Regions from separate parts of the Billgrantia sp. Q4P2 genome, predicted to be linked through region 2. Evidence: riboswitches for the same ligand, from Rfam matches in the RefSeq annotation. Region 2 holds a riboswitch; the other holds the start of a gene.

Region 1 (5,982 bases), on a different contig from region 2:
CGCATCGCCCGCCACCGCCGCGACCGGGGAGACGAGTGGCATACGCGCGAGGCACCGCTGGCGCTGGGCACGGCGCTCGACGACATCGAGCCCGGCAGCAGCGCGCTGCTCGACTGCCTGTCGCTGTGGGCCGGGCGGGCGCTCTTTGAGGCACGCTATGACAGCGCCGTGGGCCTGGCCCAGCTCGAGACCCTGCTGGCCGCGGCACGGGCGCGGCCGCTGGACCTGGTGGTGGTTTCCAACGACCTGAACGAGGACGTCCCGCCACAGGACGCCGAGACCTGGCGCTACCTGGCCTTCCTGCAGCGCCTGCACCGTGTGCTGGCACGCGAGGCCGACCGGGTCATCGAGGTAGTGGCCGGCGTTGCCATCGACTGGATAAGCCAGGGGGAGTGGAGACGATGAAGGAGGCGGGATATGGCGTGCTGCTGGCCTTCCAGTTCCTGACGCGGCTGCCGGTGCCGGTGGCCTGCCCCTGGTCGCCGGCCACCAGCCGCTGGGCGCTGCGCAGCTATCCCCTGGTGGGGCTGGTGCTCGGTGCTCTCCTGGCCGGGGCCGCCGTGCTGCTGGAGAGCAGGCTGCCGGCACCGCTGTTGGCGATGGTGCTGCTCAGCCTGTGGGTGGCGCTCTCCGGGGGATTGCACCTGGACGGGCTGATGGACGTGGCCGATGCCTTGGGTAGCAATGCACCCCTGGCACGGCGCTGGGAGATCATGAAGGATCCACAGGTGGGCAGCTTCGGCATCCTGGCGCTGGTCTTCCTGCTGGCCTGGAAGGGCATGCTGCTGTGGGCGCTGCTGGTTGCCGGTGCGCCCCTGGGCGTGTTGGTCGCGGTGCCGGCGCTTTCGCGGTTCGGCGCCGTGGTGCTGCTGCGCCTGGCGCCCTGCGCCCGTCGCGAGGGGCTGGCGTGGATGTGGCGCCAGCACCTCGGCCCGCGCGACCTGCCGCTGGCCCTGCTGGCGCTGGTGCCACTGTTCTGGCTGCTGCCGGGCTGGCCTTGGCTGTTCGCTGCGCTGCTCGCCTTTCTGCTGCTGTACGGTATCGCCATGACGCGCAGTTTCAACGGCATCAACGGAGATATCGTGGGTGCCGCCATCGAGGGAGGAGAACTATGGCTGTTGCTGATCGCCTGGAGCTGGTGGTCGTTCGTCATGGTCTGACGGCCTGGAACCGAGAGCGCCGCTACCAGGGTCAGCGTGACATTCCCCTGCTGCTGCCTGAGGCGCGACCCGGCTTGGACCGGCTGCGCGAGGCGCTGGCGGGGGAAGACTTCGATGCCGTGCACGCCAGTGACCTGATGCGCTGCCGTCAGACCCTGGCGCACGTGCTGGTGGGCCGGCGGATCGGCGTCGAGCCGCGCTTCGATGCGCGGCTGCGCGAGCTCGATTTCGGCGAGTACGAGGGCAAGTGCTACGAGGAACTCCAGGCGCTGCCCGCCTACCGCGCCTGGATCGACAGCGTCGGCGAGCAGGCGCCGCCCGGCGGCGAGTCCGCCCGCGCCTTGCGCATGCGCCTCGGCGAGTGGCTCGGCGACCTGCTCGCCGATGTGGAGGTGTGGGGGCTCGAGCGCGTGCTTATCGTGACCCACGGCGGCGTGATCCGTGAACTGCGCCGGCACTTCGAGGCGATCGACTTCTGGGAGGGCAGCATCGGGCAGGCCGAGGGCCGCCGGCTGACCTTCGTGCAACGAGAGGGGGAGTGGCAATGCAACTCTTCATCGGCGGTGCCTGCGCCGGCAAGCGCGACGCAGTAAGCGAGCGCTTCCCGACTGCCTGCTGGCACCGCCTGGGCACCGGCGTACCGCTTGACGGCTGGCGCGCGCCGGCCACCGCCGCCGTGCCGCTGGTGGTGACCGACTGGACGGCCTGGATCGAGGCGGCGTTCGATGCCGAGCCCGACGACGACCGCCTGCGCGGGCGGCTCGCCGCCGCGCTCGATTCCCTGACCGCCGCCGAGCGCCAGGGCGGCCTGACAGTGGTGCTGATCCTGCCCGAGATGGGGCGTGGCATCGTGCCCATGTCACCCGCGACGCGCCGACTGCGCGACCTCGCCGGCTGGCTGGCCCAGGACGCCGCCGAGCGTGCCGATGCCGTCTGGTATGTTCGTCATGGGCTGGTCAAGTCACTGAAATGAAAGGGTATGTCGTATTCGTGTACGCTTCTGTCGTTGACCCTTCCGGGGCGTGTTGCTAGGTTACGCCCACTCTCAGGTGCCCCAGGCGCGCGCAGATGCGCCGGGGTGAAACGGGAAGTCGGTGCGCTCATCTGCCAGTCCGACGCTGCCCCCGCAACGGTGATCGAGTCAAGGAAAGCCCTGCACCACTGTGCCTCTTGGCACGGGAAGGTGGCCTTTCGGGACGCTTCGCGTCCACTCGTCAGCCCGGAGACCGGCCCGAGAGTTCAGGAAACGCTGCACAACAGTGTTTCTCTCATGCCGGGTTGCGGTGGGCTACCCTGAGGCAGGGCTGGCGTCACCGTCGCCCCTCCCCCTCGATCCCTTGCCGCTCCGGCGAATACAACATTATTCGACCGTGCGGGTTGGTACGGCGAGTAAGGGAACCCCATGAAAACCAGAATCAAAGCCACTCGTGGCCTGGCAGCCTTCGGCCTGGCCCTCATTCCGCTGGCCGTCCACGCTCAGCCCGAAGCCGACAGCAACGATACCCACGTCGACCTCAACCCCCTGGTAATCACCGCCACCCTGGCGCCGCGCACTGCCGACGAAACGCTGTCGTCCGTCACGCTGCTCGACCAGGCGACCCTGCGTCGCCAGGATCCCACCAGCGTCACCGACATCTTCCGCGGTCAGCCCGGCGTGGACGTCACCACCAACGGTTCCTTCGGCAAGCAGAGCAGCGTCCTCATCCGCGGCCTGGACAATAAAGGCTCGCTGCTGATGATCGACGGTATCCGCCTGCGCTCGGCCACCACGGGCGGTGCCGCCTGGCAATTTCTCGACCCGCGGATGTTCGAACGCGCCGAGATCGTGCGCGGTCCGCGCGGCAGCCTCTACGGGGCCGATGCCGTGGGCGGTGTGGTGCAGCTGTTCACCCATCAGGCCAAGGAGGGTGGCCCGCACCCCTGGGTGTCGGCGGGCGGGGGCAGCTTCGATTCGCGCCGGCTCAGCGCCGGGCTCTCCGGCAACGAAGGCGGTACCCGCTACAGCTTCGCCGGCAGCCACTTCGCCACCGACGGCACGCCCATTCGCCGCGATGGTGAGGACAGGGGCTTCGACAATACCAGCGGACTGGCGCGCCTCTCCCACACCTTCGACAACGGTGCCGAGTTCGGTGGCCTGGCGTTGCGCGCGCGGGGCAACACCGAGATCGACAATGGCGAGACCGACTTCGTGCAGCAGGTGGCGGGTGTCTACGGGGAGGTGCCGGTCACCGACAGCTGGCGCAGTCGCCTGACCCTTAGCGAGTCACGGGACGAGCAGAACAGTCGGCGGATGATTGGCGACTCCACCTTCGATACCCGGCAGCGTACCGCACATTGGCAGAACACGCTGCGTTTCGGCCTGCACGAAGTGATCCTGGGAGCAGAATTTACCCGCGATGACGTGACGACCACGGATACCTATGTCGAGGACAGCCGTGACAACACGGCGGTGTTCGCCCAGGGACTGCTGGACTTCCATCCCGTCAGCCTGCAGGCCAGCCTGCGCCATGACGACAATGAGGCCTTCGGTGACGAGCTGACGGGCAACCTGGCGCTGGGGTACGCCCTCGACGACCGGCATACGCTGCGTGCCAGCGCCGGCACCGCCTTCCGGGCCCCGACCTTCAACGACCTGTATTACCCCTACGAGGAGAGCACGTTCTTCGGTACCACCTACGTGTTCGAAGGCAACCAGGCACTCGAGGCCGAGACGTCGACGTCCTATGAACTCGGCATTCGCGGCCAGTACCGGCCGCTGTTCTGGGACCTGGCGGTGTTCCAGACCGATGTCGATGACCTGATCGACTGGGCCAGCGACTCGCCGTCACCCAATGTCGTGCGGTATCGCCCGACCAACGTGAGCGAGGCGCGCATCCGTGGGGCGGAGCTTGCGGCCGGTGCGGAACTGGGCGACTGGACCCTGCAGGCCGCGCTCACCTATCTCGACCCGGAGGATCGCGACACCGGCAACGATCTGCCGCGGCGCGCTACCCGCAGCCTGCGCCTGGACGTCGACCGCGAGCTGGGCGACTGGTCGCTGGGCGGCTCCTGGATTGCCCAGAACCACCGCTATGACGATGTCGCCAACGAGCAGCGCCTGGCGGGCTTCGGCCTGCTCAACCTGCGCGCCGGCTGGGCCTTTGCCCCCCACTGGTCGGCGCGCCTGACCGTCGACAACGTACTCGACAAGGAGTACGAGACCGCCCGCGACTACATCAACGCCGGTCGCGCCGCCTTCCTTAGCGTGCATTTCGGAGCCCAATGATGGTACGGGTTTGCATGGCACTGCTGCTTGCCCTGCTGCCGGCGTTCGCTTCGGCAGGCACGCTGATGGGTGTCGTCTCCGAGCGCTCGGCCGCGGAACTCGCCGCCGGCGCGGCGCGCTTCCTCGATGCCTATCCCGGGCACCGCGTGATCCTGCGCACGCCGGAGCAGCTGGCCGAAACGTCTGATGCCGAGTTCACCGAGTTGCTCGACGATGCCGATGCGCTGCTGCTGGCGGCGGTCTTCGGCGAGCAGGTGGGGCGCCTGGCGCGGCTGGTCGAGACGGCGGCCGCCCGGCGCGACTTCCCGATCCTGGCCGTCAACGGTGACCGGCGCCTGACGCGCCTGTCGCGCCTGGGCGGCGAGCGCCCCCTGGCGGGGCTCGACGCGGCGGCGCTGGGTGAACTGGTGGTCGGGCCCGAGGCGGGGCAGACGCCGCGTGATCACCTGGCGGCGCAGCGCGAGCGCTTCGCCGCCCAGGCCGACTGGCTCACCGGGCGCGCCTACTACCAGGGACGCAGCCCCGAGCACCTCGATGGCCTGCTGCGCTGGCTGCTTGCCGCGGCCGGTCATGATCTGGCGGTGCCCGAACCGTCGCCGCGGGCGGCGATTCGCTACTATCGTCCAGTGCACCACGATCGCCCGGGTCACGATGGTGAAGCGCCCAGCGCTGATCCTGCCACCCTGGCGCTTGAGGCCGGCCCGGCGGTGGCGATCCTCGACCTCGACAGCGGCGACCGCCCTGGCGATCGCGAGCTGCTCGATGACGCCTGTGCGGCGTTCGAGGCACACGATATCCAGTGCGTCGCGGTGCTGGCACGCTGGGGTGGCGCCACCCTGGCGGCCCTCGAACAGTTGCCCGAGACGCTCGGTGAGGCGAGCCTGGCCGGTATCCTCAGCCTGCAGGACTTCACCCTGGGCGGGGGCGAGGGGCGGCGCGATGCCACCGCCGCGCTCGACCGGCTCGACGTGCCGGTGATCAAGGGGGTGCGCCTGGCCGAGCGTAGCGAGGCGCAGTGGCGACTCTCGCACGACGGCCTGCCGCGTGAGGCGGTGCACTACCAGCTGGCCATGCCGGAGCTGCAGGGTGCCAGCCAGCCGATGGTGCTGGCGGTGGCCGCTCCGCGCACCATCGATGAACGCACCGGCGTGGCACTGACCCTTTCGCAGCCGCTCGAGTCGCGCATCGCCGCCGTCGCCGAGCGCTTCGCGCGCTGGCAGCGCCTGCGGGCGCTGGACAACGCCGACAAGAAAGTGGCGTTGATCTACTACAACCATCCGCCCGGGCGGCAGAACGTTGGCGCCGACAACCTCGACGTGCCGGCCTCGCTCTACGAGATGCTCACCCGGCTGCGCGAGGCCGGCTACGACACCGGCGAGCTGCCGGAGAACCCGGAGGCGCTGCACGAGCTGATCCAGGCGCGCGGGGTCAACCTGCCCGAGGACCGCGGCGCCCTGGAGAGCATGGCCGGGCAGGTGCCGTCGCTTGCCGCAGAGGACTACCGCCGCTACTTCGCGACGCTGCCGGCGACCATCCGCGGCGAGCTCGTGCAGGGCC
Region 2 (5,982 bases):
TAGGCCTCGCCGGCCATCCACAGGTCGAGCTGATCCACCGGCTGGCCTGAGGCCTGGGCCAGCACCAGGGGATCCAGGTAGTCCGGGCCGGTCTTGAAGACCCGCACCACCTTGCCCCGGTTGCGCAGCATCCGCGCCAGCGCGGCAGTTACCGTGGTCTTGCCCTGGCCCGAGGCCGGTGCGGCGATAAAGACCGCAGGGCAGGCGGCACTCGTCGGCGCCGCTCGGTTCGGATCATGCTCGGTCATGTGGCCTCCAGGCGGCGTTCCAGATGAGACAGGGGCCGGTACAGCGCACCCAACTGCTGGGCGATCTGCGTCCCCCGGCCCCGCTTGACTGCGGCCTGCTCGGTATCCACGACGATGCAGTCACCCAGCAGCGGCAGGCCATCCAGGGATTGGCGGGTACGGCCATCGGTGATGAGGTAGGTCCGCACATGCAGGCCAGGATCCTGTCGCCGCCATTGGCGAATCAGGCGCGCCGCCCGCAGGACGGCGTCGTGCAGCGGCGTGCCGCCGCCACCGTCTACGGCATCGAGCCGCTCACGCAGCGCCTTGGGGGCGCGGCGGCGTAGCAGGATAGGCGTGACGCCGCCATTGCCGAAGCTCAGCACCGCCATCTGCTGCCGGGCAGCATAGGCCTGCTGAGCCAGCCGCTCGACCAGGCCCTTGGCCCGGCCTAGCAACTGCCGGCCCAGGGTCGAAGCGGAGGTATCCAGCAGCACCAGATGCAACACCGGCTGGCCGCGGCGGGCCTTGCGATAGCGCAGCTCCCGCCAGGGCCAGCGGCCGCGGTTGGCGACCAGGGTGGCGAACCAGTCCGGCCGCCTTTCCTCGGCATGGGCCCGACGCTGGCCGGGCTGTTGCCCGCGGCGCACGGACGCGGAAGGCGCCGAGGTCGTCGGTTTCGCGCGTTTTATTGGGGAGATTTCCGGCAAATTCGCCGCCGGCACACTGACGCTTTTCTGGGTGACCGGCGGCATGGCGCCCCACTGCCCCTGCGCTTCCGAGGCCTCGGCATGATCGTCGCCGCCCCCCGGCGCCTGACCGTCGATGCCATTGCCTCCCCCGCCGGAGGGCGACGGTGGCGTGCCCGACGGCGGGGGCGGCGTATGATGCGGGGGGGAATTCGTCGTACGGCGGTGGGCCAGCACCCAGGGCTCGACGCCATCCAGGTCCTGCTGACTCACCGTGGTCGCGCCTCGCCAGGCGGCATGGGCCCGGGCGGCGCGGTGCCAGGTCACGTCTGCCCGCAGGCCCTCGACACCAGCGGCCTCGCAGCGCACCGCGATATGCTCGTAGACCCAGTTGCCGGTTGCGATCTCGGCCAGCAGGCGCTGCGCCTGGCGCAGGCGCCGGGTCAGCGCGGCCTGGGCCTCGGCATGGCTCGCCACGTAGCCCTGAGGGTCACGGTCGAAGGCCTCGCGCTGCTGCAGGATGGCCACCCGCTCCGGCACGCTCATCGCCGCGCCCTGCTCGAGACACAGGCCGAAGCGATCGAGCAACTGGGGGCGCAGCTCCCCTTCGTCGGGATTCATGGTGCCGATCAGGCTGAAGCGGGCGGGATGGGTATGGCTGATGCCATCGCGCTCGACGATGTTGGTGCCGCTCGCGGCCACATCGAGCAGCAGGTCCACCAGGGGATCCGGCAGCAGGTTGACCTCGTCGACGTAGAGCACGCCGCCATCCGCCTTGGCCAGCAGCCCCGGATGGAAAGTCGCTTCGCGCTCGGACAGCACCCGCTGCAGATCGAGGCTGCCGGTCAGGCGCTCCTCGCTGGCGCCCAGCGGCAGGGTGACGAACGGCGGACGGCGCCCTTCGGGGTCATCGGGCAGGATATCCGCCAGCGCCCGGGCCAGGGTGGATTTGGCACTGCCGCGCGGGCCGCTGATCAGCACACCCCCGACCCGGGGATCGATGGCGTTGAGCAGCAGCGCGGTCTTGAGCGCCTGCTGGCCGACCACCGCGACGAAGGGGAACTCAATCCGTGACATCATGGCCCCGGACATCATGACCACCAGGCGTGCCGACAAGCGACGTCGGAGCGAGGGCACACGAGCGCCCGGCCGATAGCCGGCAGGAACGGAAAGCTCCCGGGAAGGAGGAAAAAGGAATCATTGAGACACGCTATCCCCGATGCCCACCGCACCGTTGCTGGATGAAACGACATGACGGGCCGGTCTCCGGGCTCGAGGAGTGACGCGAATAATCGCGTCATCGCCTGCACCTTCCCGGCCTCGGAGGCTGTCCGACAGTCTCCTAAGCCAGTGGTTATCGCAGGCTACTCACTCATTACCGTTGCGGGGGCAGCGATGGGATGGGCGCAATGGCCGTACCATACTTCCCGATTATCCCCTAGGTACAGGGGCACCCGTCTCGAGTAGACCCATCCTAAAACAATTGCCGCAACAGGCGCAATTTGACCACCGGATGGCCCGACGTGGCGCGCAGGCACACCGGCCAGCAGGCTAGTCCGGCAGCGTGCTACACAAGGTTTCCCTTTAAATTGTTATGATATAACATATTAAATTCTTTCTCGCCCTGATGGCTGGCAATCGAGGCGCCGACATGCAAAATGCAGTGCTATGATCTCCGCCCACCAGGGTCAGATTGGCCAACACCCTCCCGCCACCCGGATATGACGCGATGAATTACGCTCGACGACTACTGGCAACTCTCGCTCTTTTTCCCGCAACCTTTGTCATGGCGGACAGCACCAATTACCCCCTGACATTGACGAATTGCGGCATGGAAATCAGCTTTCCATCCGCACCGGAAAGCACGGTCACCGTCGGACAATCGGCTACGGAAATTCTCTATGCACTGGGACTTTCCGAACGGGTTTCCGGGACATCCGTATGGTTCAATCCTGTGCTGCCTCAGTTCGACGAGGTCAATGCCGATATCGCACGTCTCGCCGACAACGACCCGAGTTTCGAGTCCGTCATAAGCCGCCGGCCCGACCTGGTCGCCGTCCAATACGAGTGGCACGTCGGCCCCACAGGAAGCGTGGCGAGCCGGGAGCAGTTCCATGAGCTGGGTGTCGCCACCTACATCATGCCGGCCGACTGCGACACCAAGGACAACAGCACCGGTGGCGACGGCACGCGCACCGCCGCCTTTTCGCCTGAACACGTCTATAAAGGCATCAACGAACTGGCGAGCATCTTCGATGTCCGCGAGGCCGGGGCTGCCCTGGTCGCCGACCTCCAGGCACGCGAGGCCGGCGCCATCGAGAGTGCCAGGCGCCTGGCGCTGCCGGAAGACCTGTCAGCGGTATTCTGGTTCTCCTCCCCCGCCGAGTCGGCGGATCCCTTCGCTGCCGGCCGCCTTGGCGCACCGGGCTATATGATGGACACGCTGGGCATCCACAACGTGGTGGAGTCCGATGAAGAGTGGCCAGTGGTCGGCTGGGAAACCATCGCCCGGGCCGATCCGGACATCATCGTGGTCGCCAGCATGAATCGCCGCCGCTTCCCTGCCGATGATGTCGCCAACAAACTCGAATTCCTGCATAGCGACCCCGTGACCCGCGAAATGTCGGCAGTAAAAAATGGACGCATCATCGAGATGGATGCCCATGCGATGAGCGCCACCATGCGCACGATCTTCGGTCTCGAAACGCTGGTCGAGGCCCTGTCGGCTATGCCCTTCGATCAGTGATCCTTCGACCAGTGATTTCGACCCTGACATTACGCCCGACGATACCTATTCGCTGGCACTGGGCCTGGCTGACGCCACTGATCCTGTTCGTGGCGATAATGGCCGGTACTGCCATCGGCGAAACGCCGATTTCACCGGACACGATCCTCAAGGTATTGGCCAACCGACTGTGGGGGGCGGAGCACGCGGTGGACCGGATCGACGCCGGCATCATCTGGAACTATCGCCTCAGTCGCGCCATTCTTGCCGCCTGTTGCGGGGCCGGACTGGCGCTGGCCGGTGTCGTCCTGCAGGCGCTGCTGCGCAACCCCCTGGCCGACCCCTTCCTGATGGGAATTTCCGCCGGCGCCTCCACCGGTGCCGTGGCGGTCACCATCGCCGGGCTCGGCGCCGGCGCGGTGACGCTCTCTCTCGGCGCCTTCGCCGGGGCGGGGCTGGCGTTCGGCCTGGTGGTGATGCTCGCCCATGCTGCCGGCAGTGGCACCGGTGGCGGACGCAGTACCCAGGCCGCAGGGGCTATCATCCTGGCCGGCATCGCCGGCTCGCAGCTGTTCAATGCCCTCACCGCCTTTATCATCGCCAGGTCGGCGAGCGCCGAGCAGGCGCGGGGCATCATGTTCTGGCTGATGGGCAACCTTTCCGGGGTGCGCTGGGAGGATGTCTCCCTGGGACTGCCCGCCGCCGTGGCCGGCCTGCTGGTCTGTCTCTGGTACCGGCGGGCGCTGGATGCCTTCACCTTCGGTGCCGACAGCGCCGCCTCGCTGGGCATCCCCGTGCGCCGCGTGCGCGGCATCCTGATTGCCAGCATGGCCCTGGTCACCGCGGTGATGGTCTCCATGGTCGGCGCCATCGGTTTCGTAGGCCTGGTGATTCCTCATGCCATGCGCTTTCTGGTCGGCAGTCGCCACACCCGGCTGGTGCCCGCCTCGGCGTTGGCCGGCGCGGTGTTCCTGATCGCTGCGGATATTCTCTCGCGCATCCTGGTGCCGGGGCAGGTACTGCCGATCGGGGTGGTCACGGCGCTGGTCGGCGCCCCGGCCTTCGCCATGATCCTGGTGCGTGGGACGAGGACGAAATGAGGCTGGCAGCGGAACGCATCGACTGGTCGATCCACGGCCACAAGCTGCTGGACGATGTCAGCCTCACGGTGACGCCCGGCGAGACCTTCGGTCTGATCGGCCCGAACGGCTCGGGCAAGACCACTCTGCTGCGGGTGCTGGCCGGACTGCGCAAGCCCAGGAGCGGTCGCGTACTGGTGGACGATGCGTCGATGTACGCGATGCGCCAGCGCGACATTGCCCGGATCATCGCCTTCGTCGAGCAGCAGGCCGAGACCCTCGACCGCATCGTGGTTCGCGAGGCAGTGGCCCTGGGCCGGACGCCCTTCCTCTCGGCGCTGCAGCCGTGGTCGGAGCAGGATGACGCCATCATTGCCCAGGCTCTTACCAATGTCGGCATGACCCATCTGGCGGAGCGACTCTGGCATACGCTGTCCGGCGGCGAGCGCCAGCGCGTCCACATCGCACGCGCCCTGGCCCAGCAGCCGAGGATCCTGCTGCTCGACGAACCCACCAACCATCTCGACATTCGTCATCAGCTGTCGATCCTGTCGTTGGTCCGGCAGCTGTCGGTCACGGTGGTCATCGCCCTGCATGACCTCAATCAGGCCATGGACTGCGACCGCATCGGCGTGATGGATGGCGGTCGCCTGGTCGATGTCGGCCCACCCAGCCAGGTACTGACGGCCGCGAGGCTGCGCCATACCTTCGGCGTGCATGCCGATTTCCTCGATGATCCCGTCGACCATCGCCGGATCATGCGCTTCCGCAGCGCCCTGTAAAGCCTCCGAAAGCCCTGCCCGCGAAGCCCGCCATTGATAGCGCTGGCAGGTCCACTTGACGCTATCTCACGGGTACGAACACAGGCGCACCGTCGATCTCGGCGGTGGCCAGGCGCTGGCCGTACAACGCCTCGAGCGCGGCGGGCTCCAGCATGGCGTCGCGCGGGCCCCAGCACGCCTCGCCGTCGGGATAGAGCAGCAGCAGGTGGTCGCACCAGCGCGCCGCCAGGTTGAGGTCGTGCAGGCACATCATCACCGCGCGCCCTTCTCCAGCCTCGGCGGCCTGCTCGGCGAGCAGCGCCATCACCGCGGTCTGGTGGTGCAGGTCGAGATGGTTGGTGGGTTCATCGGCGAGCCAGATCCGTGGTGCCTGGGTCAGCACCGTGGCAATGGCCAGGCGCTGCCTCTCGCCGCCCGAGAGCGTGCTCACCAGACGCTCGGCCAGGTGGTCGACATCGAGTCGCTCCAGTGCCGCCTCGG

What was found. Region 2 has a riboswitch for cobalamin ahead of ACUY1T_RS04875 (ATP-binding protein). Riboswitches for the same ligand answer to the same signal wherever they lie in the genome.
Region 1: linked by a shared signal. The riboswitch ahead of ACUY1T_RS20640 (TonB-dependent receptor domain-containing protein) and the one ahead of ACUY1T_RS04875 (ATP-binding protein) in region 2 are both predicted to bind cobalamin.

The regions. Positions count from the first base shown of each region.
Region 1 is NZ_JBRBAI010000017.1:56,850-62,831, reverse strand. Features, by position in the region: gene ACUY1T_RS20660 (bifunctional adenosylcobinamide kinase/adenosylcobinamide-phosphate guanylyltransferase) at 1-405, shown strand, start outside; gene cobS (adenosylcobinamide-GDP ribazoletransferase) at 402-1,160, shown strand; gene ACUY1T_RS20650 (histidine phosphatase family protein) at 1,112-1,753, shown strand; gene ACUY1T_RS20645 (bifunctional adenosylcobinamide kinase/adenosylcobinamide-phosphate guanylyltransferase) at 1,705-2,133, shown strand; cobalamin riboswitch at 2,191-2,409, shown strand; gene ACUY1T_RS20640 (TonB-dependent receptor domain-containing protein) at 2,563-4,425, shown strand; gene ACUY1T_RS20635 (cobaltochelatase subunit CobN) at 4,440-5,982, shown strand, end outside.
Region 2 is NZ_JBRBAI010000002.1:438,529-444,510, forward strand. Features, by position in the region: gene ACUY1T_RS04870 (cobyrinate a,c-diamide synthase) at 1-248, opposite strand, end outside; gene ACUY1T_RS04875 (ATP-binding protein) at 245-1,996, opposite strand; cobalamin riboswitch at 2,157-2,389, opposite strand; gene ACUY1T_RS04880 (ABC transporter substrate-binding protein) at 2,703-3,662, shown strand; gene ACUY1T_RS04885 (FecCD family ABC transporter permease) at 3,674-4,741, shown strand; gene ACUY1T_RS04890 (ABC transporter ATP-binding protein) at 4,738-5,502, shown strand; gene ACUY1T_RS04895 (ABC transporter ATP-binding protein) at 5,564-5,982, opposite strand, start outside.